Regions from separate parts of the Geodermatophilus sp. URMC 64 genome, predicted to be linked through region 3. Evidence: riboswitches for the same ligand, from Rfam matches in the RefSeq annotation. Region 3 holds a riboswitch; each other region holds the start of a gene.
The links. Region 3 has a riboswitch for cyclic di-AMP ahead of ACWIYF_RS08905 (C40 family peptidase). Riboswitches for the same ligand answer to the same signal wherever they lie in the genome.

Region 1 (7,205 bases), 1.3 Mb from region 3:
AGCTCTCGCCCCGCGGGCACGTTCGTGGGCTTGAGCCCCCGCAACCGCGCCGTGCCCGGCCAGGTGGTCATGATCCGGGTGAGCAACGGCTCCGACTACGTCGAGCCGAGGCCGGAGCCCGAACCCGAGCCGGAACCCGCCCCGCAGCCACCTCCGCAGCAGGAGCCGCCGCCCCCGGCCCCGGACCCCCCGGCCGACGACCAGGGGGACGGCGACCAGGGCGATGCCGGCCAGGGGCCGCAGCCCGGCCGACCGCCCGGCGACTTCCCGGACAGCCCCGGTCAGGGCGACGACGACTGACGCTCGTCGAGGGACTGGGTGAGCAGCCAGCCGCCCAGCAGCACCAGGTGGAGGACGAACAGCCACAGGCCGACGGCGGCCACCCCGCCGACCACCGCGATCCCGCCGAAGGGCGCCCCGAGGTCCAGCGGCAGGGACAGGAACAGCACGAAGCCCTGCAGGAAACCGGACAGGCAGGCCGCGGTGAGCGGGACGCCGACGAGCAGGGCCCGCCGTCCGACCCGGGCGCCGGCCACCACCTGGAAGCCCCACAGCAGGGGCACGGTCAGCACGGCCAGCACGGAGTAGAAGCCGACGGCCACCCGCCCGAGGGTGGCGGCCGGCCCGCCGGTGCGGGCCAGGTCGGCCATCACCTCGACCGCCAGCAGCAGCGGGTGGAGCAGCAGCGGCGTCACGAGGAGAAGGGGCAGCGCCAGCAGGCGCCCGCGCCACGCCGTCATCGACTCCCGGCGCCGGCTGAACCGCAGCAACGCCCGGCGCAGCCCTTCGCCGTAGAGCGACATGGGCAGCAGCGCCAGCAGGCCCCCCAGCAGGTCCAGGCCCACTCCCGCGTCGACCAGCCGCTGGACCGCCGCCGGCGCACCGACCGCGGCGGGGAACAGCTCCGCCAGACGGGCGCCGAGCTCCCGGACCGTCTCGGGGGAGGTCAGCCGTGCGGTGAGCGCGACGGCCACGACCAGCAGGGGGACGACGGCCAGCCCCGCGTAGAAGGTGAGCCCGGCGGCGATCAGCGCGAGGTCGCGCCCGTGCAGCCGCCGCCGCATCGCCTGCAGGAGCTCCGCTGCCTCCTGCGTCCAGCGCTGCCGCACCGGGTCATGTCACCAGGCCCGGCGTCCCCGCGCCCCTCGGACGGCCTCAGCGGCCCGCGAGGAGGTGCCGGGCGGCCGCGTAGCCGCCCAGCCCGCTGACCGCGCCGCCGCGCACGGTTCCACCCGAGGACGCCGCGACGATCCGCGGGTGCGCGGTCGCCACGCCCCACGTGCCGGCCTCCTCGGGCGTGCGGGCCACCGGCCAGTCCAGGTCGCCGTGGAAGATGTGGCCGCCCGGCATGGCCAGCGCGGCCTCCACGTCGAGCGGTGAGGCGGCCTGCAGGCAGGGCTGCCCGTGCGCGTCGCGCGCCAGGCAGTGCAGCAGCGGCTCCGCCAGGTGCGCGTCCAGCTGGGTGACGACCCGCCGGACGGCCTCGGCGCGGGTTCCCTCGTTGTCCGCGGCATAGAGCTCCGCCGGGGTGTGCAGGCCGAACAGCGTCAGGGTGTGCAGGCCCGCGGCGCGCGCCTCCGGCCCGAGGATGGTCGGGTCGGTCAGCGAGTGGCAGTACACCTCGAACGGGATGCTCGCGGGCAGCTGCCCGGCGGCCGCCTGGGCGTAGGCCGCGTCGAGCTGGCCGGCCGCCTCGTCCACGTGGAAGGTGCCGGCGAACGCGGTCGCGGGGTCGGCGCCCGAGCGCAGCCTCGGCAGCCGGGCGAGCACCATGTTCACCTTCAGCTGCGCGCCGCTCGGCCGGGGTCCGGCGTCGGTCCCGGTCAGCTCGGCGAGCACGGTGGGCGCGGCGCCGACGACGACGTGCCCGGCCTCGGCCGCGGCGTCGCCGTCCTCGCCCGTCCAGTGCACGGTGACGCCGCCCGGGCCGGGCTCCAGGGACGTGACCGTGGCCCGGGTGACCAGCTCGGCCCCTGCGGCGCGGCCCGCCGCCGCCAACGCGCCGGTGACCGCGCCCATGCCGCCGACCGGCACCCGCCAGCGCCCGGTCCCGTTGCCGATCAGGTGGTACAGGAAGCAGCGGCCGGCGGCGCTGCGCGCGTCGTGCACGTCGGCGAAGGTGCCGATCAGCCCGTCGGTGAGGGCCACCCCGCGGACGACGTCGTCGGCCAGGTGGTCGGCGACGACGTCGGCGAGCGGCCGCTCGCGCAGGTCGTGCCAGAGCGCGGGGTCGCGCAGCCGGCCGGCGAGCTCGCCGGGCGCGAGCAGCGGCTCGGTCAGGGTGGGCGCGAGGTCCTCGGCGAGGGTCGCCAGCCGGCCGTAGAACCGCTGCCAGCCCGCCAGCTCGGCGTCGGACCCGGTGAGCGCCCGGAAGGAGGCGGCCGTCGCCGGGCCCTCGTCCCGTTCGACCAGCAGGCCGAGGGACTCACCGCCCCGGGCCACCGCGGTGTAGGAGGCGACCGCCCGGTCGAGCAGCGTCAGCTCCAGGCCGAGGTCGGTGACGATGCGGTCGGGCAGCAGGCTGACCAGGTACGAGTAGGCCGACAGCCGGACGTCGACGCCGTCGAAGAGCTGCCGGCTCACGGCGGCCCCACCCACCTCCCGCCGGCGCTCGAGCACGAGGACCGACCGGCCGGCCCGGGCCAGGTAGGCGGCGGCGGTCAGGCCGTTATGTCCACCTCCGACAACGACGACGTCGTAGCGCGCACGCGGCATCTGCGCACCGTAACCACCGTCCGGAACGCGTTTGCCCAGGTCGCCATGTTCACGTTCACATGACACTCCCGGAGGTGGGGCCCGATCCTCGTCACCCAGCGTGCGGCCTGAAGTGCAATCGGTTGTGAAGAGGTGCACAAATCACATCCGGGTGATTGTCACGAGGCGGTCATCCGCTTACCGTCTGTATGTCCGTCGGGGCGTTGAGTCACTACTGAGTGACACCCGCCGGGCGCCGCCGAACCGGTGGACCGCGCGAGACGCGGGCGCCGGACCGGGGACCCACCGAAGCACCGGGGTGAAGCGGACCCGGCCCTCCAGGCCGGCCCGCCGGGCGCCTTCTGAGCCCGAACCCGTCAGCTAACTCGGTAGGCGGCTGATTCGGAAGAAATGGAGAGCCGCCAGACCATGGCGACCCCTCGGACGTCCTTCCCGCGCCCGAACCTCCTGCCGATCACCGCGCGTCGCGCGGTCCTCGCCCTCACCGGCGCCATCGGCGTCGCGCTGGTCCCGGTGCCGGCCTCGGCCGCGCCGGACCCCGCCACCGCGCAGGAGGCGGCCGCCCTCATGGCCGCCCGCGCCCACGACCTCGAGGCCGTCACCGAGAAGTTCAACGACGCGCGCGAGGAGCTCACCGCCCAGCAGGACGCCGTCCGCGCCGCCGAGGCCACCCTGGCCCAGGCGCAGGCCGACCTCGCCACCGCCCAGGAGCAGGTCCGCGGCATCGCCCGCAGCGCCTTCACCGGCGAGGGGCTCAACGGCTTCTCTGCGCTGATGACCAGCGACGGCGCCGACGACTTCGTCGCCCGCATGTCGACGCTGGAGATGGTCGCCGGCCACCAGAACGAGATCCTCGGCGAGGCCGCCGCGGCCAGCCAGGTGGCCGCTCAGGCGCAGACCACGGCCGCCAAGGCGGCCACCGAGGCCCAGGCCACCTTCGACGCGGTCGCCGCCCAGCAGGCCGACCTGCAGAAGCAGGTCGACGAGTACCAGGCCGATTTCAGCCGGCTCTCCGCCGAGGAGCGGCAGGCGACCACCGCGCTGGCCGGCCACAGCGGCGACCGCGCCAGCCGGGCCGAGCGCGCCGAGCCGCTGCCCTCCGGGCCGATCGTGGCGAGCAGTGCGGCCGCGCAGACCGCCGTCGACACGGCCATGGCGCAGCGGGGCAAGCCCTACGTCTGGGCGGCCGCCGGCCCCGGCTCGTACGACTGCTCCGGGCTGGTCCAGTACGCCTACAAGGCCGCCGGCGTGAGCCTGCCGCACTCCAGCAGGCAGCAGGCGAGCATGGGTCAGGCGGTCTCGCGCGCCGAGCTGCAGCCCGGTGACCTGATCGCCTTCTACAGCCCGGTCAGCCACATCGGGATCTACATCGGCAACGGCCAGATGGTGCACGCACCGACGTCCGGTGACGTGGTCAAGGTGGCCAGCATCGACGCCGTCGGCACGATCACCGCGATGCGGCGCATCGCCGGCTGAGTCCCCGCCCGCACGCCTTCCGAGCCCCCGGCCGCCTCCCCCGCGGCCGGGGGCTCCGTCGTGTGCACGGTTGACAGGGCGCCATCGTCCGAGAACACTGCTCTCAAAACGGATCGTCGATCACGAAACGGAGCAGGAGCCATGGCGCACACGTGGAACTGGACCTGGGTCACCGTGGCCTTCGCCTCCGAGCTGGCCGCCCTCGCCGCGCTCGCGGTCGGCGCCTGGTCGCTGCCGGACTCCACCACCGGGCGGGTGCTCGCCGGTATCGGCGCACCGCTGGTCGCGGCCGTGCTCTGGGGCGTGTTCGCCGCCCCGCAGGCGCCGGTGCAGATCGCGGTGCTCGCCGTGGCCACCAAGGCGGTCGTCTACGGCTCCGCGGTCCTGGCGCTCGCGGTGTCCGGGCATCCGCGGCTCGCCGCCGTCCTCGCAGTGGCCGCCCTCCTCGGCTCGGTGCTCTCGGGCCCGCCGTCCGCGCTGGTCACCCCTCCGCCGGCGGCCTGACCTGCTGCAGCAGCCCCCAGACGAACTGCGCGCGGACGCCGTCCGGGAGGTGGATCTCCCAGCGGGTCACCACACCCGGGTCGACGCTCACCGCGCCCGGCAGGCCGACGACGTCGTCGAGCACGTGCTCCCAGGCCCGCAGCCCGCCGGCGGCCGCAGGCGGCACCGGCGAGCCCGGCGCGCGCACCAGGTGCTCGTTCAGCACCGTGCCGCCCGGGCCGGACAGCACCTCCCACAGCAGGTGCGGCCACAGCGGCAGCGGCCAGCGGCGCACCTCGACGTCGAGGTCCCCGAACCGCCGGTCCTCCGCCTCGTCGGGCGGCCCCAGGACGGCGGTGCGCAGCGCCAGCCCCCGGGGCGCCCTGGCCGCGTGGTGCAGCGCCTGCCAGCGCCGGTGCGCCGCGCGGGCCTGCGCCCGGTCGGCCCCGAGCCGGGGGAGCGCCTGCGCCACCAGATCGGGGCGGACGTCGGCCATCCGGCGCAGCAGCACGAGGCAGAACTCCCGCCGCGCCAGCCCCTGCACGCCCCGACCCTGCCACCCGGCGAAGGTCACACCCTCCATCGGGGACGCCGGTGGGCGTGCTGCCGTTGAGGTCTCCGGACACCCGCACCCGAGGAGGACCCGCCCCCATGCCGTCGCGCACGCCCCGCCCCGCCCTGGTCGCCACCGTCTTCCGGGTGGTCGCCGTCGCCGAGGCGCTGTCCTGGCTCGGGCTGCTCGCCGGCATGTACCTCAAGTACGTCCCGCGGACGACGGAGGTGGGGGTGCACGTCTTCGGCCCCATCCACGGCGCGGTGTTCGTGGCCTTCGTGGTCGTCACCCTGCTCGCCGCCCGGGTGCTGCGCTGGCCGGTGCGCACCACGCTGCTGGCGCTGGCCGCCGCCGTCCCGCCGCTGGCCACGGTGTGGTTCGAGCGGCGGGCCACCCGCGGCGGCCGGCTGCCAGGGCGGGAGCTCGCCCCCGTCGGCTGACCGGGCCGCCGCGGGGGCGGCTCACTACGGTCCTGCCATGCCGTCCGTCCTGCCGACCACCGCCCGCCGGCTCCTGGCCCGCACCGCCCGCGCGCAGCGCGACGGCCGCGCGCCCAGCCTGGTCGCCGGCGTGGTGCGCGACGGCGGGCTCGCCTGGTCGGCCGGGCGCGGCGACGTGCCGGAGCCGCACGCCGACGTGCAGTACCGGCTCGGGTCGATCAGCAAGACGGTTACCGCGACCGTCGTGATGCGACTGCGCGACGAGGGCCGGCTGTCGCTCGACGACCCGCTGGAGAAGCACCTGCCGGGCACGCCGCTGGGCGACCGCACCGTCGGGCAGCTGCTGTCGCACCTCTCCGGCGCCGTCGCGGAGAGCCCGGGCGGCTGGTGGGAGCGCACGCCGGGCGGCACGCTCGACGAGCTCGGCCTCGGCGCCGCCCACGTCGTCCTGGGGGCCGCCCGCCGGTTCCACTACTCCAACCTGGGCTTCGGCCTGCTCGGTGAGCTGGTGGCGCGGCAGCGCGGCGCCGCCTGGGAGGACGTCGTCCGAGCCGAGGTGCTCGGTCCCCTCGGCATGGACCGGACGACGCCGCGCCCGGGGCCGCCCGCGGCAGCCGGCTCGGCGGTGCACCCGTGGGCCGACGTCGTCCTGCCGGAGCCGGAGCACCACGCGGGCGTCATGGCCGCGGCCGGGCAGCTGTGGGCGACGCCGGCCGACCTCGCCCGGTTCGCCGTCTTCCTGCTCGGGGACACCGGCGACGTCCTCGGCCCGGCCACGCTCGAGGAGATGACGGTGCCCGCCGGCGTGGACTCCTCCGCGGCCGGCTGGTCGGCCTATGGGCTGGGCCTCGCCGTGGTGCGGGTCGACGGCCGGACGCTGGTGGGACACGGGGGCTGGATGCCGGGCTTCGTCGCCGGGTGTTCGTCGACCGGGAGGAGCGGACCGGCGCGGTGTCGCTGGCCAACACGACCAGCTTCCTGGACCCGCTGGTCCCGGGACTGCTGGCCGACCTGCGCGACGCCGAGCCGCGGATCGTGGAGCCCTGGACCCCCGCGCCGGCGCCGGTGGGCCTCGGCCTGCTCGGCGTCTGGTTCTGGGGGCCGGTGCCCTACGTGCTGCGCGCCGTCCCCGGCGGGTTGCTGCACCTCGGCCCGATGCCCGGCCGCAACGGCCGCGCCAGCCGGTTCGCCCGCCGTCCGGACGGCACCTGGGGAGGGCTCGACGGCTACTACGTGGGCGAGACGCTGCGGATCGCCGACGACCACCTGGACCTCGGCACGTTCGTCTTCACCCGCACGCCTACGACCCCGAGGCCCCGGTGCCGGGTGGAGTCGACGACCGCGGCTGGCAGTGACAGCGCGCTCACCGCGCGTCGAAGGCGTCCATCGTCGTCTTCAGGACCACGCCGTAGGCCAGGTGGGGGACGACGTCGCTGGCCCAGTCGGTCGCCGACCACGTCCGCGGATCGGTGATGCCGAGCACCGTCATCGGGCCGTTCGCCGCGACCAGGACGCCGGCTGTCGTGAGCACCGTGCCC
Region 2 (7,205 bases), 430 kb from region 3:
CGGTGAACCGCCTCGCCGAGCTGCTCGCCGACTGGGCGCCACGTCCCGTCGAGGCCGTCGACCGGATCGGTCCCTGGCCGGTGGCGGCCTTCGCCGCGCTGCTCGACCAGCCCGCCCCCGACGAGCTCCCGCCGCTGTGGCACTGGTTCTCCTTCCTCGAGGCGCCGCCGCAGTCGGCGCTCGGCGAGGACGGCCATCCCGCCGACGGGCACTTCCTGCCGCCCGTCCCCGACCGGCGCCGCATGATCGCCGGCGGCCGGCTGGAGTTCCTCGCCCCGGTGCCGATCGGCGCCGAGCTGGTCCGGCACTCCCGCCTGGTGAGGGTCCGCCCGGCCACCGGGCGCACCGGCGAGATGGTGTTCGTGACCGTCCGGCACCGCTACGAGCGCGACGGCGAGCTCGCCGTCGTCGAGGAGCAGGACGTCGTCTACCGCAGCCAGCCCGCCGGCACCCCGCAGCGCCGCGCACCCGAGCCGGCGCCGGCGGAGGCGCCCGTCGAGGACCCCTGGCAGCTGCGCGTGGACCCCGACCCCCGCATGCTGTTCCGCTTCAGCGCCCTGACCTACAACACCCACCGCATCCACTACGACCACGAGTACGTCACCGGCGTGGAGGGCTATCCCGGCCTGGTCGTGCACGGCCCCCTGCTCGCCCTGCTGCTCCTCGAGCTGCCGCGTCGCTTCGCCCCCGACCACGCGGTCTCCGGGTTCGAGTACCGCCTGGAGCGCCCGTCGTTCGCCGGCCGGCCGGTGCTCGCCTCCGGCGGCCCGGACGGCGCCGGCGCACGGCTGGCCGCCGGCACCCCGGGCGCCCAGCCGTCGGTCACCGGCCGCCTGCGCTGGCGACCTGAGGATTCATAGACAGAACACAGCTCGGAGGCGCACCCTCGACAGCCCCAGGACGGGTGAGCGAGGGGAGCTCCGCGATGACCGCACCGACCGACCCCGGCACCACCGCGCCGCCCGGCTCGGGGCGCCGCGTCCGCGCCTCCGACGCCCAGCGCGAGGCGGTCGTGCACCGGCTGCACGACGCCGTCGGCGCCGGCCTGCTGACCGTGGAGGAGGGACACGAACGGACGTCGGCCGCCTTCGCGGCGCGCTACGTCGACGACCTGCCACCCCTCACGGCCGACCTGCCGGACCCGACCCCGGTCGCCCCCGGCTGGCGGGCGGTGGCGTCCACGGCGGCGCTGCAGGCGCGGACGTCCGTGATGGGCGCCCCGACATGGGCGCTGGCCGACCGGACGCGGCGGCGGTGGGTGCTGATCAGCGCCATCCTGCTCGGCGTGCTGCTGGTCATGATCCTCACCGCGGCGATGGCCGACGCCGCCGATCTCGGCGGCGGCTGGGACCACCACGACCACGGTCACCACCACTGGGACTGATCGCCGGCCTCAGCGGGGGCGCAGCACCCGCGCCTCCCACGGGCCGAGGACGGCGGGGTCGGCCTCCGGCAGGTTGCCCAGCACCAGCTCGGCGTCCACCGCCTCGGGCAGCAGCTCGCCGAGCGCGCACGGCCGGCCGCTGACGTTGCAGACGACGAGCAGCCGGTCGCCGTCGAGCGCCCGGGTGAAGGTGTACACGTCGTCGTGGTCCGGCAGCAGCAGGGTGAAGTCGCCGAGCGCCACGACCGGGTTCTCGTGGCGCAGGGCGATCAGCCGCCGGTAGTGGGCCAGCACGGACCCGTCGTCCCCCCGTTGGCGCTCGGCATTCCACTCGACGTGGTCGGGGTTGACCGGCAGCCACGGCGTCCCGGTGGTGAACCCGGCGGACGGCGAGCCGTCCCACTGCACGGGCGTGCGCGCGTTGTCCCGGCTCATCTTCCTCAGGCCACGCAGGACCTCTCCCGGATCGCGTCCTCCGACCACCGCCGCCTCGTACTGGTTGACCGACTCGACGTCCCGGAACTCCTCGATCCCGGCGAACGGGTAGTTCGCCATGCCGAGCTCCTCGCCCTGGTAGACGTAGGGCGTCCCGCGGTGCAGGTGCAGGAGGGTGGCCAGGCAGGTGGCCGAGTTGCGCCGGTGCTCCGGGGAGTCGTCGCCGAAGCGGGAGACGGCGCGCGGTTGGTCGTGGTTGTCCCAGTAGAGGGAGTTCCAGCCGACGTCGGCCAGGCCGGCCTGCCAGCGGCCGAACGAGGCCTTGAGGTCGCGCATCCTCAAGGGGCGCAGGTCCCACTTCGACGCCCCGTGGTCGAGGCCGACGTGCTCGAACTGGAACACCATGTCCACCTCGGCGCGGGCCGGGTCGGTGAACAGCCGCGCCTCCTCCACGGTGACGCCGGGCATCTCGCCGACCAGCAGCAGCCGCGAGTCGTGCCCGGCGAACACCTCCCGGTGCATCTCCTGGAGGAACTCGTGGATGCGCGGGCCGCAGAGGTAGAACGCGGAGCCGTCACCGAGGCCGGTCCCGGGGATCGGCGGCCCGTCGTGCAGATGACCGTCGGGGGCGACGTCCTTGGAGATCATGTTGATGACGTCCATGCGGAAACCGTCGACACCGCGGTGGAGCCACCACCGCATCATCGCGTAGACCGCCTGCCGGACCTCGGGGTTCTCCCAGTTGAGGTCCGGCTGCTTCCTGTCGAACAGGTGCAGGTAGTACTCCCCGCTCGCCTCATCGAGCTCCCACACCGGCCCGGAGAAGAACGACGCCCAGTTGGTCGGCTCGGCGCCCGGGGCGCCGGCGGCCAGGCCCGGCCGCGGCGGCCGCCACCAGTACCAGTCCCGCTTGGCCGAGCCCGGCCCCGACCGGGACTCCACGAACCACGGGTGCTCGTCGCTGGTGTGGTTGACCACCAGGTCCATGACCAGCTTCATCCCGCGGGCGTGCAGGGCGGCGATCAGCTCGTCGAGCTGGGCCAGGCTGCCGAAGAGCGGGTCGACGTCCTGGTAGTCGGAGATGTCGTAGCCGTTGTCGGCCTGCGGCGAGGGGTACACCGGCGAGAGCCACAGGACGTCGACGCCGAGGTCGGAGAGGTGGTCCAGCCGCTGCAGCACTCCCCCGAGGTCGCCGATGCCGTCGCCGTCGGAGTCCTGGAAGGAGCGCGGGTAGATCTGGTAGACGACGGCGCTGGTCCACCACGGGGCGTCGGGCACGGTCACCGCTCTCGGTCGATCGGGGCGGACGTCGCACGAGGTGGGCCCAGCAGTCGCTCGATGATCCGCCGGTCGCCGGGCCACGCCTCGAGCAGGACCTCGCGCGGCACCTGCCGGGCCGCGTAGCGCAGCGCCAGCGCGACGACGACGACGTCGTCCAGGGGGCCGATGACCGGCAGGAACTCCGGGATGAGGTCGATCGGCGAGAGCACCCAGAGGCCGGCGAACCCGACCGCCAGCTTGGCCCGCCGGGGCACCGCCGGGTTCACGCGCAGCCGCCGGGCCGTGGTGACGCAGGCCGGCAGGAACCGGGCCAGCTCCTTCGCGGTGCCCTCGGGCAGGCGGCGGGCCAGCAGGACGAGGACCACCCAGCTGGCGATCATGACCGCCGCGGCGATCCCGAGCCCCGTCAGCCAGCCGCGCACGGATCCATGGTCCCAGAACGCCCCGAGGGGCCGCCCGGGACGGGCGACCCCTCGGTCAGGTGAGGCGAGCTGTCGGCTCAATACCAGCCGGTGGACTGGGAGTGCGACCACGCGCCGCACGGCGAGCCGTAGCGGTTGTTGATGTAGATCAGGCCCGCATCGATCTGCCGGTACGGGTCGGAGGTCTTGGCGATGCCCGTGCTCGCCCACGTCGAGTTGAGGAACTGCGGGATCCCGTACGCGGTGCTCGTCGGGTTCTGCGCGTTCGGGTTCCAGCCGCTCTCCTTGCCCCACAGGTTCTCGAGGCAGGAGAACTCGGACGTGTCACCGCCGAGCTTGGACAGCGCGTAGTCCTGGTAGGACCCCGAACCGGAGCTGGACCCGGACGACGCGGGCGCCGCAGCCGGCGCCGCCTGCGCCCGCTCGGCCTCCTGGCGGGCCTTGGCCTCGGCCTCCTCGCGAGCCTTGGCCTCGGCCTCGGCACGGGCCTTCGCCTCGGCCTCGGCCTTCTGCCGGTCGAGCTCGGCCTGGTCGGCGGCGGCCTGCGCCTGCTGCGCGGCGACCTGCTCGGCCTCGCGGGTGCTGCGGCTGGCGGCGAGGTCCTCCAGCGGCTGCAGGTCGCGCGCCGCGTCGGCGGGGGCGGCCTGCGCGGTGAGGCCGAGCTGCTGGGCCACGCTGACCGACTCCGACGTCCCGGCCTCGGCCTGGGCCGCCGGGTCGGCGCCGAACAGGACGCTGACCATGACCGCGCCGGCGGCGGCGGCGCCGAGGTACAGGGCGGGACGGCGGCCGACGGCCGGCGGACGGCGGCGGGCGGTACTGCGGCCGGAGATCGTGCTGCGGAGGTTCATGAGTGGCGGTGCTCCGAGGGGGTGTGGGCGCAGCAGAGCCCGTTCGGGGCTGCGGGGCTGCGTCGGATGTGCGGGGCAGCGGTCACGGCGGTCCGCCGGAGTGCCGGGCCTGCGCGGGCGCACCGGGGAAGCGGCTGGTCAGCCGGTCGAGCGAGGTGCTCGGGAGCGGTGGGCCCGCGGGCGGCGTCCGGGCGGACGGCCGCGTCCGATCAGATGCGCGGGCGCATCCGGAGGCGACGGTGCCGGGCGCTGCGGGGTCGTGCGGAGGGGCAAGGGCGCGCCATGAGGGCGGCTCTCCGTTTCTTCCGTCAGCCGCCTACCGAGTTAGCTGACGGATTCGGGCGGGAAGCAGCCCTACCCGCGCCGGACACGTGCCCGGTCGGCGGGATTCACCCCAGTACTTCGGTGGGTCCCCGGCTCACCCGTTGCTCGTGGTCGAGCAGTGGGCGACTCGGCGGCGTCCGCTCGGACTCCCCGGCTGGGGACGTGACGACCGACCAGACCTCTTCACCGTAGAGGCCGTTATGCAGTCGTGACAATCCACGGCCGACGATTTGTGGGGTGATGAGTGTCGCGCGACAGCTTCTCGACGGCGGGAATGGGTAGGGGCGAACGAAACGGAACCAGGTCGTCCTGTCAGCCCAGCCGCCAGACCGTCGACCGGCGGATCCCCGGCCCCTCGGTCTCCGGGACGTCGAAGGCCGCGACGGCGGCCAGCCGCTCGGCCGGCAGGTACATCCGGCCCGGGTCGCCGATGAGGACCTCGGCGCCCGCGGCGCGCGACGCGTCGAGGAAGGGCATCACCCGCTCGGTCATCTCGCGGTCGTAGCAGACGTCCCCGGCCAGGACGACGTCCACGTCGAGCGGCGGCCCCCCGAGCACGTCGCCCACCACGCGGAGCCCGCGCACGCCGTTGGTCTCGGCGTTCACCGCGATCGCCGTCGTCCCGTAGGGGTCGATCTCGCTGGCCACCACCTCGCGCGCACCGGCCGCCGCCGCGGCGATCGCCACAAGCCCGCTGCCGGAGCCGAGGTCGAGCACGCCGCGCCCGGCCACGACCTCCGGAGCGTCCAGCACGTAGCGGGCGAGCACCTGCCCGCCCGGCCAGGCGGCGGCCCAGAACGGCGGCTGCTCCGCCGGCCGGCCCTGCTCGGTCTCCATCGCGTCCCACAGCGCGACGACGTCGTCGGCGACGTGCAGCGTCACCTCGGGCACGAGCGACGGCGTGGCGAGGCGCGTGTGCGCCCGCACGAAGGCGGCGGGGACGGCGGTCGGCACGCCGCCAAGTCTGCTCGACGTCCTCCCGCGACGCTGTGTCAGCGAAACACCCCGTCGGGTGACTCGACGGACCGTTGACTGCGCTGACACGGCGTCGATAGCCTGCCCCGCGGTGTGGTCTGCACCACACCCGCCGCGCTCCGGCCCGGCGAGCTCGCACTCGGGGCCCGGCACCGTCGCCGGGGAAGGGAACACCGTGACGACCACCACCGTCCCGCCGCGCAACGCCGACGACCCCGCGCCCCCGCGGGGCGGCCTGAGCCGGTTCTGGGACCGCACGCTGCCGCACTACCCGGAGAACGGGCCGCGGGCCCTCTACCTGGGCATCACCGTGCTCGCGACGGTGGTCCTGTACTACGAGCTCTACATCGGCGGCGCGGTCGCGACGCAGATCATCGCCGACTTCGGGATGTCGTTCACGTTCTTCGTGTTCGTCTCGGTCATCGGCAACGCGGTCGGCGCCTTCGCGTCGCTCTTCGCCGGGCTGGCCGACCGCTGGGGCCGCGCCAACCTCGTCGTCTGGGGCCTGCTGGTCACCGGCCTGATCATCCTGTTCGGGCTGCCGCTCGCGCCGAACAAGACCGTCTACACGGTCCTGTTCGCGCTGCTGAGCCTGGTCGAGGGCATCGTCCTGGTGGCCACGCCGGCGCTGATCCGCGACTTCTCGCCGCAGGTCGGCCGGGGCGTGGCGATGGGCTTCTGGACCCTCGGCCCGGTGCTCGGCAGCCTGGTGGTCACCACGGTCTCCAGCAACACCCTCGACGACCACCCCGACTGGCGCTTCCAGTTCTACGTCTGCGGCATCGCCGGGCTCGTCGTCTTCCTGGTCGCGCTCGTCGGCCTGCGCGAGCTCTCCCCCGCGCTGCGCGACCAGCTGATGGTGAGCATGCGCGACCGCGCGCTGATCGAGGCGCGCGCGGCCGGCATCGACCCGGAGCAGGCGGTCAAGGGCTCGTGGCGGCAGATGCTGCGCTTCGACATCGTCGGCTCGGCGTTCGCGATCAGCGTCTTCCTGCTCCTGTACTACGCGCTGGTCGGCTTCGTCGTCGTCTACTTCGCGACCGTCTACGGCTACTCCGAGCAGCGGGCCAACGGGCTGGCCAACTGGTACTGGGGCTTCAACGCCATCGGCCTGGTGCTCTTCGGCCTGCTGTCGGACAAGCTGCGCGTCCGGAAGCCGTTCATGGTCGTGGGCACGCTGATCAGCCTGGTGGGCGGCGTGCTGTTCACGCTGGCGGCGACCGAGCCGGACACCGGCTACTACAGCTTCGCCGTCTACTTCGTGCTCAGCTCCGTCGGCGGCGGCATGGCCTACGTCGCGTGGATGGCGTCGTTCACCGAGACCGTCGAGAAGCACAACCCGGCGGCCACGGCGACCGGCCTGGCGGTGTGGGGCTGGATCCTGCGGATCGTCGTGACGGTGTCGCTGGCGGTGCTCACCCTCGTCGTCCCCGCGACCTCGACCCTGGTCGACCAGGGCTCGCGGATCACGGCGATGCAGGAGGAGCACCCGACGGAGTTCGCGATCGTCACGGGCATCGACCCCGACCTGGC
Region 3 (7,205 bases):
GACGGACTACGGCGGGCTGACCCAGGGCGACCTGTCGTCGGGCTTCGTGCGGGAGCTCGCCCGCGGGCGCCGGGTGGCGCGGATGAGCGCGGAGGCGGGGCTGCTGGTCGAGCAGGCGCTGGGCCTGGGCCACGACGTCCCCCTGGTCGGGCTGACCGACGACGTCCCGGGGCTGGCCGGGCTGGTGGCGCGGCGACCCGTGGTGCGCGAGGCGCTGCTGCGGCAGTGGGCCTCGGCGTCGTGGACCAAGGCGCACGACGAGCTGCTGGGGCAGCTGGTGCTCTACGACGCCGAGTGGGCCTCGACGCTGGCCGGGGTCACGCCGGAGAAGTCGCTGCGGACGGCGCTGCGCTGGGCGGCGCGGCAGATGACCGCCCGGCAGGTGGAGCGGCTGGCGGTCACAGTGGCGTCGTCCGAGGTGGCCGGCCGCGGGTGGGCGCTGCGGGAGGTGCTGTTCCCGTGCGGGCTGCCGGCCGAGGAGGTGGCCGGGATCGTCGCCCGCCAGTTCGCCCTGCTGGCCCGGGACGACGGCTGGCCGCGGGCCCTGGCGTCGAAGACGGAGGCCCGGCTGTCCGGGGATGCCGCGGACCCGCCCAAGCGGCGCCGCCGCGGCTGAGCCGACCCGGCCCCGTAACGTCGGCGGGGTGAGCGCCCCGCGGATGGACCGGTCGCACCGGGTGGCCGGCGCGCTGGTCGGCGCGGCCGTGGGCGACGCGCTGGGTGCGCCGTTCGCCGGGTCGCCGCCCGGCGAGTTCTCGCGGCGGTTCCCCGTGCCGGCGCGCGGGGTGCGCACCGAGATGTGCGGCGACCCGCCCGGCCGGTTCACCGCGGAGTTCGCCGCGGCGCTGGTCGTGGGGACGAAGCTGGTCGCCGGCGAGCCGGTCGAGCCGGCGTCCCGCGTGCAGGCGCTGCCCTGGGCGATCCGGGCCGCGCGAGATGCGCCGTCTCGTGGCCGTGGCGGCCCGGACGGCCACGAGAGCGCGCATCTCGCCGGGACGATGCGCCGGGCGCTGGACGGCGAGGACCCCACGGGACTCCGGCACGCCGGCAGCTTCGCGGAGGTGCTGCGGCGGGCGATCGACGCCGGCGGGGAGACAACGGGTGACGCCGCGGTGGCGGGTGCCCTGGCGGGGGCGACCTTCGGCATGGCCGGCATCCCGATGCGCTGGTCGTCGGTGGTGCACGGTGAGGCCGCGGGCCGGTCCTGGCGGCTCGACGACCTGCAGGAGCTCGCCGCGGCGCTCGACGGGCGGGCCGCGCCGCCGTACGACCCCGGTGTCATCCCGCGGATCGGCCCGCGCGAGGTGCTGCCGGGCATCTGGGCGGGCAACCTCGACGGCGCCCGGTACAGCGACGCGGACTTCGCGGTCATCTCGCTGTGCCGGCTGGGCGAGCCGTTCGGCCACGAGGTGCAGCGCATGGCCTACCTGGCCGACAACGACTACAACACCGAGCTCGACGTCGTCCTCGAGGACGTGCTCGCCGACATGGCGGCCCTGCGCGCCGAGGGACGGCGGCTGCTCGTGCACTGCCACGGCGGCGCGTCGCGGACCGGGCTGGTCCTGCGCGCGTGGCTGCGCCGCACGGAGGGGCTCTCGGCGGACGAGGCGACCGCGCGGGTGGCCGCCACCTGGCCCTACCTCGGGCTGTGGAACGCCAGCTTCACCGCGGCGCTGGAGCGGATGCGCTAACCGGTCGGGCCGGTGGCGTCGGGCATGCCGGGCTTCTTCGCGTCGGCGCCCTCCTCGACGTCGTTGTCCGGCACCCGCGTGACGTCGTCCGACATCGGGCCCTGCGCGGCCCGCGGCGACTGCGCCGGGTTCGCCGTGACCTGCTCCTGGTCCTCGCTGCGGGTTCCGCCCGTCGGTCCCTGGGTCATGGTCGACCTCCTCTTCCGCCGGTTCGATGCCCGCCGCAGCGGCCGGGAAACGGTGCCGGCGCGGGTTCGGCCGAGCACCCCGCGTGGTGCCGTGCCGGTACGCCGGAGTTACGCGCACCGCCCGTTGCGGCCCCCGGGCGGGCGGGCTCCGGCTGGAGGCCGGCGGCCAGGCTCGACGTTCCCGCTGGTCAGGACGGCGAGTCACCCCTGCGCCGGGCGTGTCGGACCCGCGAAACGCGACGCTGACTGGATTCGCCGGGGTCCAAAGACCCTCCTAGCGTTTGCGCGGTCCGGACGGGGCCGCACAACTCCCGAACCTGGGAACCCCCCCGGACGCCGCCGAACCGGGCGGCCGGCCGCGTGCCGGCGCCCGGGCCGGGGACCCACCGCAGTACTGGGGTGAAGCGCGACCGTCATGGGGGCCGGTCGCGCCGGGCGAGTTCCCCAGCCCGAACCCGTCAGCTAACTCGGTAGGCGGCTTCGGAGAACAAGGAGAACCGTCGTCGATGACGACTGCACACACGTCCCTCGCCCGTCGCCTCACCGCTCCCGCCCTGGCCCTCCTGGCCGGTGCCGGGATCGTCCTCTCACCGGGAGTCGCCTCCGCCAACACCGGGGATCCGGGAGGTGGCGGGACCGCCGTCGCAGCCCCGGCCGTCGCTGCCAGCGCCGCCGCCCAGAAGGCGGTCGACACCGCACTCGCCCAGCGGGGTGACCCCTACGTCTGGGGCGGCGCCGGCCCGAACTCCTTCGACTGCTCGGGCCTGACCCAGTTCGCCTACAAGGCGGCGGGGGTCTCCCTGCCGCACTCGTCGCGGATGCAGTCGACCATCGGCACGCCGGTGTCGCTGAACGCGCTGCAGCCCGGTGACCTGGTGTTCTTCTACAGCCCGGTCAGCCACGTCGCGATGTACATCGGCAACGGCCAGATCGTGCACGCGTCGACCGCGGGCCAGCCGGTCAAGGTCGTGGACCTGGCGTACATGCCGGGGGCCGTCGGCGCCCGCCGGCTCGTCTGAGCCGCGCTCCGGTGTCCCGGCCGTGCATCGCGCGGCCGGGGCACCGGAGGCATTGACAGCGCCGGCCCGCGGTGGCTGCCTGGTGGGCGTTCCCACGCACGGGAGGCCCGGCATGAACGCCACGATCAGGCGTCTGCGCGACGCGATGAACGCCCACGACCTCGAGGCCATCGCCGCGCTGTTCGCCCCGGACTACCGGAGCGAGCAGCCGGTGCACCCCAACCGCGGCTTCGGCGGCCGCGACCAGGTCGTCGAGAACTGGGCGCAGATGTTCCGCGGCGTCCCCGACCTGCAGGTCGGCGTCGTCAAGGAGACCACCGACGGGACGACGACCTGGTCGGAGTGGGTGTGGCGCGGCAGCCACGCCGACGGCCGCCCCTTCCTCATGAAGGGCGCGACCGTCATGGGCCTGCGCGACGACGGTCTGATCGCGTGGGCGCGGCTGTACATGGAGCCGGTCGAGCAGGACAGCGCGCCGATCGACCAGGCCGTGCGCCAGCTCTCCGGCACCTCATGACCAGGGCGTGACCGGCCGCTCCTGGGTCTCGCCGTCGACGATCAGGTCGACGTGCTCGTTGCGGAAGCAGATCCGGCCGGCGATCCGCGGGTTCTCCGGGATCGGCGACTCGTAGCTCCAGGCGACGTCCTCGAGCACCCGGTCGCCGACCCGCGCCGACCACCAGCTGGCCACGCCCTTGTACGGGCAGGTCGAGGTCGTCGGGCTGGGGCGCAGCTCGGTGCGGACGTCCTCGGGCGGCAGGTAGTAGCGGACCGGCAGCGACGTCTCGAACAGCAGCAGCGGGCGGGTGCTCTCGGCCAGCAGCTCGCCGTCCACCTCGACGCGGACCTCCCGGGAGCTGGGCACGACGTCCACCCGCTTGTGCGGATCGCGGGCGTGCGCGACCAGCGGCTCGTCCTCCTCGAACCAGGTGAGCGCCGTGCCCCAGGAGAAGGTGACCAGGTTCGCCAGTGGGGCCAGGTGCTCCGGCGGGTCGTGGTGCGTCCAGGCGGCGCGCGCCGCGCGGCGGTCGCCGGCCTGCACGGTCCAGGTGGTCATGCCGTCGTCGTCCGCCGGGTCGACCAGCACGCCGGGCCGGACGTCGTCGGGCGGGAGGAAGTAGGTCGGCAGGAAGGTCCGCGGCAGCGCCTCGGGTCCGTACTGCACGAACAGGACGGCGTGGCGGGAGTCGGCGACGAGCTCGTCGCCGAGCCGGACGCGGATCCACCGCGGCGACGGCTCGACCAGGGGCCACCAGGGGCGCATGCCGGCCAGCGCGGCCAGCCGCTCGCCCATGTCTCGAGGCGGGACGCTCATGCGGGGCAAGGCTCCTCCGGGCGGCGCCGCACCTCAAGAGCCGGCGAGCTGGCCCAGGCGCACGTCGATCTCCGGCACCGCGGCGAAGGTGTTGGACACGTAGCAGACCCGTTTCGCGGGCTCCAGCAGCGGCGTCACCTGGTCGACCGGCGCGCTGGTGCCCACCGTGAGGGTGAGCGAGGAGAACCGCGGGCCGGCGTAGGTGCCGGTCGCGGTGACCGTGAGGTCCGGCAGCTCGACCCCGCGCTTGCCCGCCGCCCAGACGAGCGCGAGGGCGTAGCAGGACGACAGCGAGGCGAGCAGCAGGTCGGTGGGCATGGGCCCGCGGCCGGTGCCGCCGACCGACTCCGGCTCGTCGACGGTCAGCCGGAAGCCGCCGGCCTCGACCGAGCACAGCCAGCCGCCGCGCCACGTCGCCACGGCGGTGTTGGTGCCGCCCCGCTCAGTCGTGGTCGTGCCCGTGCTCGTGGCGGTGGTCGTGACCGGCGGGGCGCGCGGCGAACGCGGCCGAGCGCGCCCCGACGTCCTGCGGTGAGACCAGGCCGGCGCCGGCGAGCACCTGCTCCAGGGCCTGCAGCCAGCAGCGGTAGTAGCTGAAGCCGTCGGGATCCGCCGCGGCGATCCGGTCGATCAGCGCCGTCCGGAAGGTCTCGTAGTCGATCGCGCCGGCGTCCACCAGGGCCATGGTCAGGCCGAACGCGCGGCCCTCCCACGGCTCGGCGAAGACCAGCTCGCCGTTGGACCGCGGCGGCGCGGCCGGGCCGTCGATGTCGAGCGCGACGGTCACGGTGCGGCCACCCGGCGGACGCCGACCATCGCGTCCCGGGTGACCAGCCCGGCCAGCTCCTCCTCCGACATCGACTCGGTGCCCGGCGGGCGTTCCGGCAGCACCAGGTAGCGCACCTCGGAGCTGGAGTCGTAGACCCGCACCTCGACGTCCGGGCCGAGCTCGGTGCCCCACTCCGCGAGCACCGCGCGGGGCTCGCGCACCACGCGCGAGCGGTAGGCCGGGTCCTTGTACCAGGACGGCGGCAGCCCGAGCACCGGCCACGGGTAGCAGGAGCACAGCGTGCAGACGACGACGTGGTGCACGGTCGGGGTGTTCTCCAGCACGACCATGTGCTCGCCCTGCGGGCCTCTGAAGCCGAGCTCGGCGATCGCGGCGGAGCCGTCCTCGAGCAGCCGGCGCTTGTACTCGGGATCGGTCCAGGCCTTCGCGACGACCTTGGCGCCGTTCATCGGGCCGACCGCGGTCTCGTAGGTGCGGATGAACTTCTCGACCGTCTCCGTGTCGATCAGGCCGCGCTCGAGCAGCAGCGACTCCAGGGCCTCCGCGCGCAGCGCCGGGCTCAGGGTCGGGTCGGCGGTCTCCCGCACGTCGGTCATCGGGCCTTCTCCAGGTAGCTCTCGTACAGGTCGACGCTGAGCGTGGCGTTCTCGGCGTCCGGGCCCCACAGCTCCCGTGAGTCGAACCGGACCTCGTAGACGTGCTGCGGGTTCTCGCCGGTGAACTGCGCGGCGGTGTCGGGGAAGACCTGTGCCGGCAGCACCGCCGTCACGGTGCCCCGCTTGCCGCGGACGTAGGACGGCAGCCGGGTGTGCGGCGCGGGTTCCTCGGTCTGCGTGACCACCTCGTCGCCGACGGAGAACGCCGGCGGCGCCTCGACGGTGCGCAGGTTGCCGGGGCCGCCGCTGGCCATGGTCGGCTTGTGCGGCTCGGGAGCGGCCGGTTCCTCGACGTCCTCCCCCTGCAGCCGGCGGGCCCGGGCCTCGACCGCGCCGGGGGCGAGGATGCCGCTGTCCAGCAGCAGGATCTCCGCGCTGGCCAGCCACCGCTCGTAGTAGCCCGACAGGTACTCCTCCTCGGGCACCCGCTCGATGGCGTAGCGGAAGGCGTGCAGGTTCGCCCCCGCGACCCGGTTGCACAGCAGCGCGAGCGCGAAGGTCCTGGCCTCCCACGCGTCGTGGAACACCGGCTCGTCGGGGTCGATCGGCGGCAGCGGCCCGAACGCGCGGGTCCGCCCGCCCATGTCGTGCACGCGCTCCATCGCGGCTCCATCTCGTGCGCGAGCCGCGGCGGCCCCCTGCAGGGGCCCGCCGCGAGCTCGCGAGCGGTGGGGGGCAGGGGGTCCTTACACGGTCCAGGTGTTGAGCTGGAAGGCGCCTTCCTTCCACGCCGTGAGCGCGGAGTCGAGGACGTCGAGCGGGTTGAACGCCTTGATCCCGTCGATCAGGTCGTCCTCGCGGAACCCGTACAGGGCGCCCATCGCGAACCGGCAGGCGTAGATGGAGGCGCCCTCCTTGAGCAGCGTCTTGATCTGCTCGTTGACCGCGAGGTTGCCGGGGAAGCCCTCGGTGCCCACCTGCGGGAAGCCGCGGGTGCGCGAGCCGAGCAGCACGCCGGGGCCGTAGAGGACGATGTGCACGTCGAAGCCCTTGCGCACCAGGCGGGTCGCCGTCTTCAGGTTGACCAGCGCCACCGACCCCTCGAACGGCACGGTGTGGATGAAGACGAACGCCTTCTGCCCCGGCTCGGCCTTGATGTCCGGGAACACCTTCTCCTCGAGGTCGTAGAGGACGTCGCCGTCCTGGGCCTTGGGGATGTCCACGGTCTTGCTGCTCATGACGGTCCTCCTTGACTCGGTGGTGTTCTCGGTGTCGGGCCGTCAGACGGCCGGGCCGCTCCCCTGCTCGGGCTGATGCCACGTCCGGCGGTGGCTGCCCGGCATCGCGCGCATCACCGTCGAGCGGAGCTTCCAGGGAAGTCGGTGGTAGGCGGGGACGTAGACCTGCTGCCAGAAGCGGTCCACGCCGCGCGGCGGCAGCGGCGGGGTGGTGCCGTAGCGGGCGGCGACGTCGCGCTCGGCGGCGATCATGAGTTGGCGTTCGGAGACCGCGCGCAGCCGCCGGGCGAACCGCACCTCAGCCCTCCAGCCGGACGAGGGCGTCCTGCGCGGCCAGCGCGATCGGCTCGTTGAGCGCCCCGATCGGC
Region 4 (7,205 bases), 1.6 Mb from region 3:
GAGACGCCGACGTCGCGCAGGAACAGTGGCCAGATGCGGGTGGACAGCCCGTAGCGGTGCCGGACCACCTCGCCGTAGACCGCCAGCGGCAGCGTGACCAGCCGGCCGATGACGGTGAGCGCGAACGTGCCCAGGACCACCTGCCAGAACCAGCCGCCGCCGAGCGGAGCGGCCACCGCGCGGACCAGCCGGCTGCCCAGCCGGGTCAGCCCCAGCCCCGCGGACACCGCCAGGCCGAGGACCAGGTTGGCCAGCGAGGCCGGCCGCAGCGCGGCGGCGAAGGAGTCGGCGCGGTCGACGACGGCCGCCGGCAGGCCCGCGGTCGGGTCGACCGGCACGTGGCCGCCCGGCGGTGCGGGCAGCACGGTCCACGGCGTGCGGAGGACCACCACCAGCACGAACGCGGCGCCCAGGACGACCGCCGCGGCCAGCGCGACGCGGGCACTCCCCCGCCCCGCCCAGCTCACGCCGTCGATCCTAGGGGCGGGCACAGCGAGGGCCGGTGACCCGTGCGGGTCACCGGCGCTCGCCGGATCCTCGTCTCAGCCGATGCGGCGGGCGCTGTTGTAGCCCGGCATCGCGTCGACGCTCACGACCTTGACCGGCTGGCCGGAGGTCGAGGCGTGGACCATCTGCCCGTTGCCGATGTACATCGCCACGTGGCTGACCGGGCTGTAGAAGAAGATCAGGTCACCCGGCTGCAGCTCCGAGCGCGAGACGGGCGTGCCCATCCGCGACTGCATGCTGCTCGAGTGCGGCAGGCTGATGCCCGCCGCCGCGTAGGCGTACTGAGTCAGGCCCGAGCAGTCGAAGCTGTTCGGACCGCCCGCGCCCCACACGTACGGGTCGCCGACCTGGGCCAGGGCGGTGTTCACCGCGGTCTGCGCGGCGGCGCTGCCGCCGCCCGCGGGCGCCGGTGCGGCCGCCGGGGCGACCGCCGCCGCGGCGACCGCCTGGCCACCGTGGGACTCCGCCACCTGCTGCCGCTGCGCCGCGCTCAGCCGGTCGTACTGCTCCTGGAAGTCGGCGATCTGCGACTTCAGGTCGGCTTCCTGGGCCTCGATGCCGTCGAGCGTCCGCTGCGCCTTGGCGGCGGCCTCGTCGGCGTCGACCCGGGCGGCCTCGGCGGCGTCGGCCGCCTCCGAGACCTGGTCGACCACCTGGTTGGTGTGGCCGGCGATCGCGTTCAGCGTGCCCAGCGACGAGACGAAGTCGTCGGCCGAGTCGCTGGTCAGCAGCGCGTTGAGGGTGGTGACGTCGTCGCCCCCCGTGGTGTAGGCGCTGCGGGCGATCTCGCGGATCTGCCCCTCGAGCTCCTCGAGCTGCTGCTGCGCCTCCTCGGCGGCCTCGTCGGCGGCCTCGGCGGCGTCCTGCTGCTGCTCGAGCTCCTCGCGGGCGGTGTTGACCCGCTCCTGCACCACCTCGAGTTGGTGGCTGGCGTCGGCGACCAGCTGGGCCGCCTGCTCGGGCGTGGTGGCCCGGCCGGGTTCGGCGGTCGCCGTGCCGGGTAGGAGGGTCACGGTCAGCGCCGTGGTGGCACCCACCAGGAGCCCGGAGCGGAGCCAGGCGGAGCGGCGGGTGCGGGCGGGATGGCTGTTGTCGTTTCGTTCGCGTGCATGCCCCAGGGCAGGGCGAGGCGTCGCCACGTGCGGCGGCTCTCCTTCTTCCTCAGCTACCGCCTACCGAGTTAGCTGACGGGTTCGGGCTGGGAAGATGGCGCCCTATCTCCGTGCCCCGGCGAGCCGGCGCACGCTGAATTCACCCCAGTGCTGCGGTGGGTCCCCGGTTCCTCCTCGGGCACAGGAACGTGCCGTCGGACGATTCGGCGGTGCTCGACCGAGGCCACCCCGGTGGGGCGACGACCACCCGGTCGAACTCGGCCACCGTACGGGCGTGATGCAGTTGTGACAAACCGACCCCCCTGTGATTGTCGTGATCGTCACTGCGAGCAGCATCACTGGCGCGCCGCGTGAGGTCCGCAGGTCCGACGCCAGGCGTGCCGGCTCAGCCGATCCGGCGGCCGCTCGCTCCGCCGGACCGGTGGCGCAGCGGGGGCACCAGGCCGACGTCGGCCAGCGCGCGAACGGCGCGGCGCTCCACGTCGTCGAAGTCCACGACGACGCCCGGCCTCGGGACGACGACGTCCTCTGCGACCGGCTCTGCGCCGGCACGGGCGGTGGTGGGTGCGCGGTCGGGCAGCGCCACGACCACCGGGTCGTCGGTCTGCCAGCCGGGGGGCGCGCCGAGCAGCACGGTGACGACGCAGTCGGCGCAGCCGGTGCCGCGGGCGGTGCAGGTGTCGCAGTCGATGAGCATCGCTTCTCTCCTCCGTGAGTCGTCCGCACGGTAGGAGGGGCCACCGACAATTCCGGTGCGTTCTCGCGTCCGGGGGTTGACACGGACGCCGATCAGGTGCCCGCGTACTCCCAGTGCCAGGGCTCCTCGCGGCCGTTGCCGGGATCGGCCCAGGTGGGGTGCAGCCAGCCGAACCGGCCGGCGTTGGCCACCATCCAGGTGTACTGCGGCGTCCCGTACGTCTGGATGCCCCCGCAGAGGTCGGTCGCCAGACCCCAGCCGTGGTTGCTGGTGCCGGGGACCGCCGCGAGCGCGGGCTTCTCCCCGTAGAGCTTCACCTGGCTGGCGTAGCTGCGGTAGGAGTCGGTGATGCAGATCGGCGACCCGAAGGCGTCGGCGAACGCCGCGGACATCGCCTTCCACGCCGCCGCGGCGTCGCAGCGCAGCTGGTGCCCGCCGACGCCGATCGGGCACATCGCGCTGGGCGGGATCAGCCCGTTCGGGTAGCCGCCCCACGCCCGCGCGCCGTCGTAGCTCGGCGGGTAGACGGTGTTGCCGCACTCGACCTTCAGAGCCCCGCCGGTGGGCCCGGGCGCGTCGACCGGCGCGCGCTGGCCGAGGCTCGGCCGGCCGATGCCCAGCACCTGGTCGGCCGGCAGCTTGCGGACGACGACCGCGCCCGCCCGCGCGTCGGCGGCCAGCATGGTCTGCGGGTCCAGGGCGATGCCGACGTGCCCGAGGCCGGACTCGGCGGTGCCGAGGAAGACCAGGTCGCCGGGGAGCACGTCGGCGGGGTCGACCGGCGTGGTCACGGCGAACAGCCCGGCCTGGTCGCCCGGCAGCTGGATCCCGGCCGACCGGTACACCGTCTGGACGAGCGTGCCGCAAGCCCAGGAGTCCGGCCCGGCGGTGCCGGGGGCGTAGGGCTTGCCGAGCGCGTCCATCGCGGCCGTGACCGCGTTCAGGGTCTCGGCGGGCAGCACCAGCAGCGAGGTGGGCTGGCGCGGCATCTGGGCCGCACCCCGCTGCGCCCCGCCGGCCTGCGAGGCGACGGGCTCGAGGCCCGGGGGCAGTGAGGACTCGGGGTCGCGCAGGGCCGCCGCGGCCGGCGCGACGATCCCGGCGTCGGCCAGCTGCTTGAGGTAGACCCGCCAGTTGGCCGCCGTCCGCGAGTTGACGTCGAGCTGCTCGCGCTGCAGCTGGGTGAGCTGGTCGTCGACGACGTCGAGGGCCCGGCCCAGGTCGTCGGTCACCGCCTCGGCCTGCGCCTCGAGCTCGTCGATCTGCTCCTGCACCTCGCCGGCCCGCCGCTTCGCCTCGTCCAGCGCGGCCTGCGCGGCGGACTGGTCGGCCAGCGCCGCCTGGCGCTGCTGCTCCGCGGCGGCCAGCACGTCGGCGGTGTAGCGGTCGACGGCCTCCAGGTAGCCCATCGCGGAGACGATGTCGCCGGGGTCGCCCCCGCTGAGCAGGACGGTGAGCGGGGTCAGCGAGCCGCCGTCCCGGTAGGCCGCCGCCGCGTACTGGGCCACCACGGCCTGGCGCTCGGCCAGCACGCCCTCGGTGTCGTCCAGCACCGCCTGGGCGGCGTCCACGTCCTGCTGGGCGGCGGCGAGCTCCTCCTGCGCCTGGACGATCTCGACCTGGCGCTCCTGCAGCCCCACCTGGACCTCGGCCGCGCGCTGCTGCAACTCGTCCAGCGCCGAGGAGTCGAGGACGCCGGAGGTGCCGCCCGGCTGGTCGCTGGGGTCGGCGCCGGCGGGGACGGCGAGCGGGAAGACCACGGCCAGCACGAGCGCCGCCACGACCGCCAGGAGGGACGCCGACGAGCGGCGTCGGGTGCGCCACCGGGAGCGCACGGGCATCGGACCACCTCTGGGCTGTCTGGCCTGCTCTGAGCGGCGAGGGGGATCCTGTCCCGGGCCCCCGCGTCCCGCCAGGTGAGAAGCAAGTTTCCCCCACGCGGGCGACCTGCGGCACCCACGAATGTCCGCTCGCGGCCCCCAAATCGGGTGGGCCGGGAGCCCTGACCGACCGGCGCGCGTCCCCGGGACTGTCGTTGCCCCCACCTACCGTCCGCCCCGTGCCCGCCTTCCCCGGACTCTTCCCCGCTCCCCGGGCCGGCGCCGCGGTCTTCGACCCGCCGGGCTACGTGCAGGGGACGATCGACGAACTGGGCACGCCGCTGTCGGGGGTCACCTTCGTCGTCGTCGACCTCGAGACCACCGGCGGCTCCCCGGCCGACAGCGCGATCACCGAGATCGGCGCGGTCAAGGTCCGCGGCGGCGAGGTGCTCGGCGAGTTCCAGACCCTCGTCGACCCGGGCAGGGAGATCCCGCCCTACATCAGCGTGCTCACCGGGATCACCACGTCGATGGTCGCCGCGGCCCCGCGGATCGGCGCCGTCCTCCCGGCCTTCCTGGAGTTCGCGCAGGGCGCGGTGCTCGTGGCCCACAACGCGCCGTTCGACATCGGGTTCCTCAAGGCCGCCTGCGCCGAGAACGGCTTCGCGTGGCCCGCGGCCGCCTCCGTCGACACCGCCGTCCTCGCCCGGCGGCTGCTCACCCGCGACGAGGTGCCCAACTGCAAGCTGGCCACCCTCGCTCCCTACTTCTCCACCAGCACCCAGCCCTGCCACCGCGCCCTCGCCGACGCCCGGGCCACCGTCGACGTGCTGCACGGGCTCTTCGAGCGGCTCGGCCCGCTCGGGATCACCTCGCTGGAGGAGCTCACCGGCCTCACCCGGCAGATCGACCCCGAGCGGCGGCGCAAGCGGCACCTGGCCGACGACGTGCCGCACGGCCCGGGCGTCTACGTCTTCCGCGGCCCGCGCGACGAGCCGCTCTACGTCGGGACGTCGAACGACCTGCGCAGCCGGGTGCGCAGCTACTTCACCTCCGGCGAGCAGCGCAGCCGGATCACCGAGATGGTCGGCCTCGCCACGCGGGTCGAGGCGCTGCCCTGCGCGCACGACCTGGAGGCGGCGGTGCGCGAGCTGCGGCTGATCGCCGAGCACAAGCCCCGCTACAACCGGCGGTCCCGGTTCCCGGAGCGGGCGCTGTGGCTGCGGCTGACCGAGGAGCCGTTCCCCCGGCTGTCGGTGGTCCGCCGGGTGCGGCCCGGCGCCGGGGTGTTCCTCGGGCCGTTCCCCGACCGGCGGGCCGCCGACGCCGCGGCCGCCGCCGTCCACGAGGCCCTGCCGCTGCGGCAGTGCACCTCGCGGCTGTCCCCGCGGGTGCTGGGCACCGCCTGCGCGCTGGCCGGCATGGGCCGCTGCGGCGCGCCGTGCACCGGCGCCCAGTCGGTCGAGGAGTACGCCCGGATCACCGCCGTGTTCCGCGCGGCCGTCGCCTCGGACCCGCGCGAGCTGATCGCGCCGCTGCTGCTGCGGGTCGACCGGCTGGCCGCCGCGGAGCGCTACGAGGACGCCGCGGTGCTCCGCGACCGGGTCGCCGTCCTCGTCCGCGCCGTCCGCCGTCGGCAGCGGCTGGAGTCGCTGGCCGCCGTCCCCGAGCTGGTGCTGGCCCGCCCCGACGGCGACGGCGGCTGGCAGCTGTCCGTCGTCCGCCGGGGGCGGCTGGTGGCGGCGGGCAACGCGCCCCGCGGCACCTCGGTGCGCGGCACGCTGCCCGGCCTGCTCGCCACGGCGGAGACGCCCACCGGCCCGGCCGACGAGCCGGCGGCCTCGGTCGACGAGACCGAGCTGGTGATGCGGTGGATCGAGAAACCCGGCACCCGGCTGGTCCAGGTGGAGGGCACGCTCGCCTGCCCCGCTCCGGGCACCGGCGCGTACAGCGGCTTCCTCGCCCGCGTCGACGCCGGCCGGATCGAGCGCGACCCGTTCGCCGACGCGCGCTCGCTCGGCACCCGCGCCCGCCCCGAACGCGTCACGCCGGGTCCGGGCGGCCGGGGTGCGGCCCGGCTAGGCTCCCCGGCGTGATCACCGCCATCGTGATGATCGACGCGGCCACCGACTCCATCGGCGAGGTCGCCCAGGCGGTCGCCGACCTCGACGGGGTCAGCGAGGTCTACTCCGTCGCCGGCGACACCGACCTCATCGCGATCGTGCGGGTGCGCGAGTTCGAGCAGGTCGCCGAGGTCATCGCCGGCCGCATCAACAAGGTCCCCGGCGTCGTCGACACCGACACCCACATCGCCTTCCGGGCCTACTCGCGGCACGACCTCGAGGCGGCGTTCTCGATCGGCTTCGAGACGGCGGACTAACGGTCCGCGGCCGCCAGCGCGCGGCTGACGGACACCCAGCGGTCGAGCAGCGCCGCCGCCCGCCCGTCGTCGACCGCGGCGGCCGCCCGGGCCATCCCGGTGGCCAGTGCGTCGTGCAGCCGTTCGGCGCGGGTCTCGAAGGCCGACAGTGCGGCGGCGGCGTTGAGCAGCACGGCGTCGCGCACCGGGCCGGGCTCGCCGTCGACCACCCGCCGGAAGACCGCCGCGTTGAACGCCGGGTCGCCGCCGCGCAGCGCGTCCGGCGCCGGCGGGGCGATGCCGAGGGCAGAGGGGTCCACCCGGTCGGGCTCGACCTCGCCGTCGCGCACCACCCACACCGAGGACGTCGTGGCGGTGGTGAGCTCGTCGAGGCCGTCGTCCCCCCGGAACACCACGGCGCGGGTGCCGCGGCCGGCGAGGACCGCGGCGAGCACGGGGGCCATGCGCAGGTCGGCGCAGCCGATGGCGGCCGCCACCGGGCGGGCCGGGTTGGTCAGCGGCCCGAGGAAGTTGAAGACGGTGCCGATGCCCATCTCCCGCCGCGGGACCGCGGTGTGCCGGAAGCCGGGGTGGAAGACAGGCGCGAAGAAGAAGCCGATGCCGGCCTCCTGCACGCACCGGGCCACCCCGGGCGCGGGCAGGTCGATCACGACGCCGAGCGCCTCGAGCACGTCGGCCGACCCCGAGGA

Region 1: linked by a shared signal. The riboswitch ahead of ACWIYF_RS02215 (NlpC/P60 family protein) and the one ahead of ACWIYF_RS08905 (C40 family peptidase) in region 3 are both predicted to bind cyclic di-AMP.
Region 2: linked by a shared signal. The riboswitch ahead of ACWIYF_RS10920 (aggregation-promoting factor C-terminal-like domain-containing protein) and the one ahead of ACWIYF_RS08905 (C40 family peptidase) in region 3 are both predicted to bind cyclic di-AMP.
Region 4: linked by a shared signal. The riboswitch ahead of ACWIYF_RS16655 (NlpC/P60 family protein) and the one ahead of ACWIYF_RS08905 (C40 family peptidase) in region 3 are both predicted to bind cyclic di-AMP.

What each region holds. Positions count from the first base shown of each region.
Region 1 covers NZ_CP199955.1:453,562-460,766, forward strand. Annotated here, with positions in the region: gene ACWIYF_RS02200 (transglycosylase domain-containing protein) at 1-300, shown strand, start outside; gene ACWIYF_RS02205 (YhjD/YihY/BrkB family envelope integrity protein) at 282-1,109, opposite strand; gene ACWIYF_RS02210 (phytoene desaturase family protein) at 1,156-2,715, opposite strand; cyclic di-AMP (ydaO/yuaA leader) riboswitch at 2,958-3,107, shown strand; gene ACWIYF_RS02215 (NlpC/P60 family protein) at 3,124-4,191, shown strand; gene ACWIYF_RS02220 (YrdB family protein) at 4,333-4,695, shown strand; gene ACWIYF_RS02225 (hypothetical protein) at 4,673-5,218, opposite strand; gene ACWIYF_RS02230 (DUF3817 domain-containing protein) at 5,326-5,667, shown strand; partial or broken gene ACWIYF_RS02235 (serine hydrolase domain-containing protein) at 5,705-6,520, shown strand; gene ACWIYF_RS02240 (DUF7586 domain-containing protein) at 6,586-7,140, shown strand; gene ACWIYF_RS02245 (hypothetical protein) at 7,031-7,205, opposite strand, start outside.
Region 2 covers NZ_CP199955.1:2,220,844-2,228,048, reverse strand. Annotated here, with positions in the region: gene ACWIYF_RS10945 (acyl-CoA dehydrogenase family protein) at 1-6, shown strand, start outside; gene ACWIYF_RS10940 (FAS1-like dehydratase domain-containing protein) at 3-860, shown strand; gene ACWIYF_RS10935 (DUF1707 SHOCT-like domain-containing protein) at 926-1,384, shown strand; gene ACWIYF_RS10930 (glycoside hydrolase family 13 protein) at 1,394-3,103, opposite strand; gene ACWIYF_RS10925 (YkvA family protein) at 3,100-3,522, opposite strand; gene ACWIYF_RS10920 (aggregation-promoting factor C-terminal-like domain-containing protein) at 3,600-4,373, opposite strand; cyclic di-AMP (ydaO/yuaA leader) riboswitch at 4,672-4,825, opposite strand; gene ACWIYF_RS10915 (class I SAM-dependent methyltransferase) at 5,010-5,651, opposite strand; gene ACWIYF_RS10910 (MFS transporter) at 5,848-7,205, shown strand, end outside.
Region 3 covers NZ_CP199955.1:1,795,547-1,802,751, reverse strand. Annotated here, with positions in the region: gene ACWIYF_RS08920 (hypothetical protein) at 1-616, shown strand, start outside; gene ACWIYF_RS08915 (ADP-ribosylglycohydrolase family protein) at 645-1,691, shown strand; gene ACWIYF_RS08910 (hypothetical protein) at 1,688-1,879, opposite strand; cyclic di-AMP (ydaO/yuaA leader) riboswitch at 2,237-2,370, shown strand; gene ACWIYF_RS08905 (C40 family peptidase) at 2,386-2,898, shown strand; gene ACWIYF_RS08900 (nuclear transport factor 2 family protein) at 3,011-3,415, shown strand; gene ACWIYF_RS08895 (DUF427 domain-containing protein) at 3,410-4,213, opposite strand; gene ACWIYF_RS08890 (OsmC family protein) at 4,247-4,633, opposite strand; gene ACWIYF_RS08885 (nitrile hydratase accessory protein) at 4,656-5,000, opposite strand; gene nthA (nitrile hydratase subunit alpha) at 4,997-5,599, opposite strand; gene nthB (nitrile hydratase subunit beta) at 5,596-6,261, opposite strand; gene ACWIYF_RS08870 (MSMEG_0572/Sll0783 family nitrogen starvation response protein) at 6,346-6,837, opposite strand; gene ACWIYF_RS08865 (hypothetical protein) at 6,880-7,134, opposite strand; gene ACWIYF_RS08860 (FAD-dependent oxidoreductase) at 7,136-7,205, opposite strand, start outside.
Region 4 covers NZ_CP199955.1:3,424,320-3,431,524, forward strand. Annotated here, with positions in the region: gene ACWIYF_RS16650 (M48 family metallopeptidase) at 1-467, opposite strand, end outside; gene ACWIYF_RS16655 (NlpC/P60 family protein) at 543-1,520, opposite strand; cyclic di-AMP (ydaO/yuaA leader) riboswitch at 1,662-1,838, opposite strand; gene ACWIYF_RS16660 (hypothetical protein) at 2,005-2,316, opposite strand; gene ACWIYF_RS16665 (D-alanyl-D-alanine carboxypeptidase family protein) at 2,409-4,157, opposite strand; gene ACWIYF_RS16670 (DEDD exonuclease domain-containing protein) at 4,376-6,232, shown strand; gene ACWIYF_RS16675 (Lrp/AsnC family transcriptional regulator) at 6,229-6,516, shown strand; gene trpD (anthranilate phosphoribosyltransferase) at 6,513-7,205, opposite strand, start outside.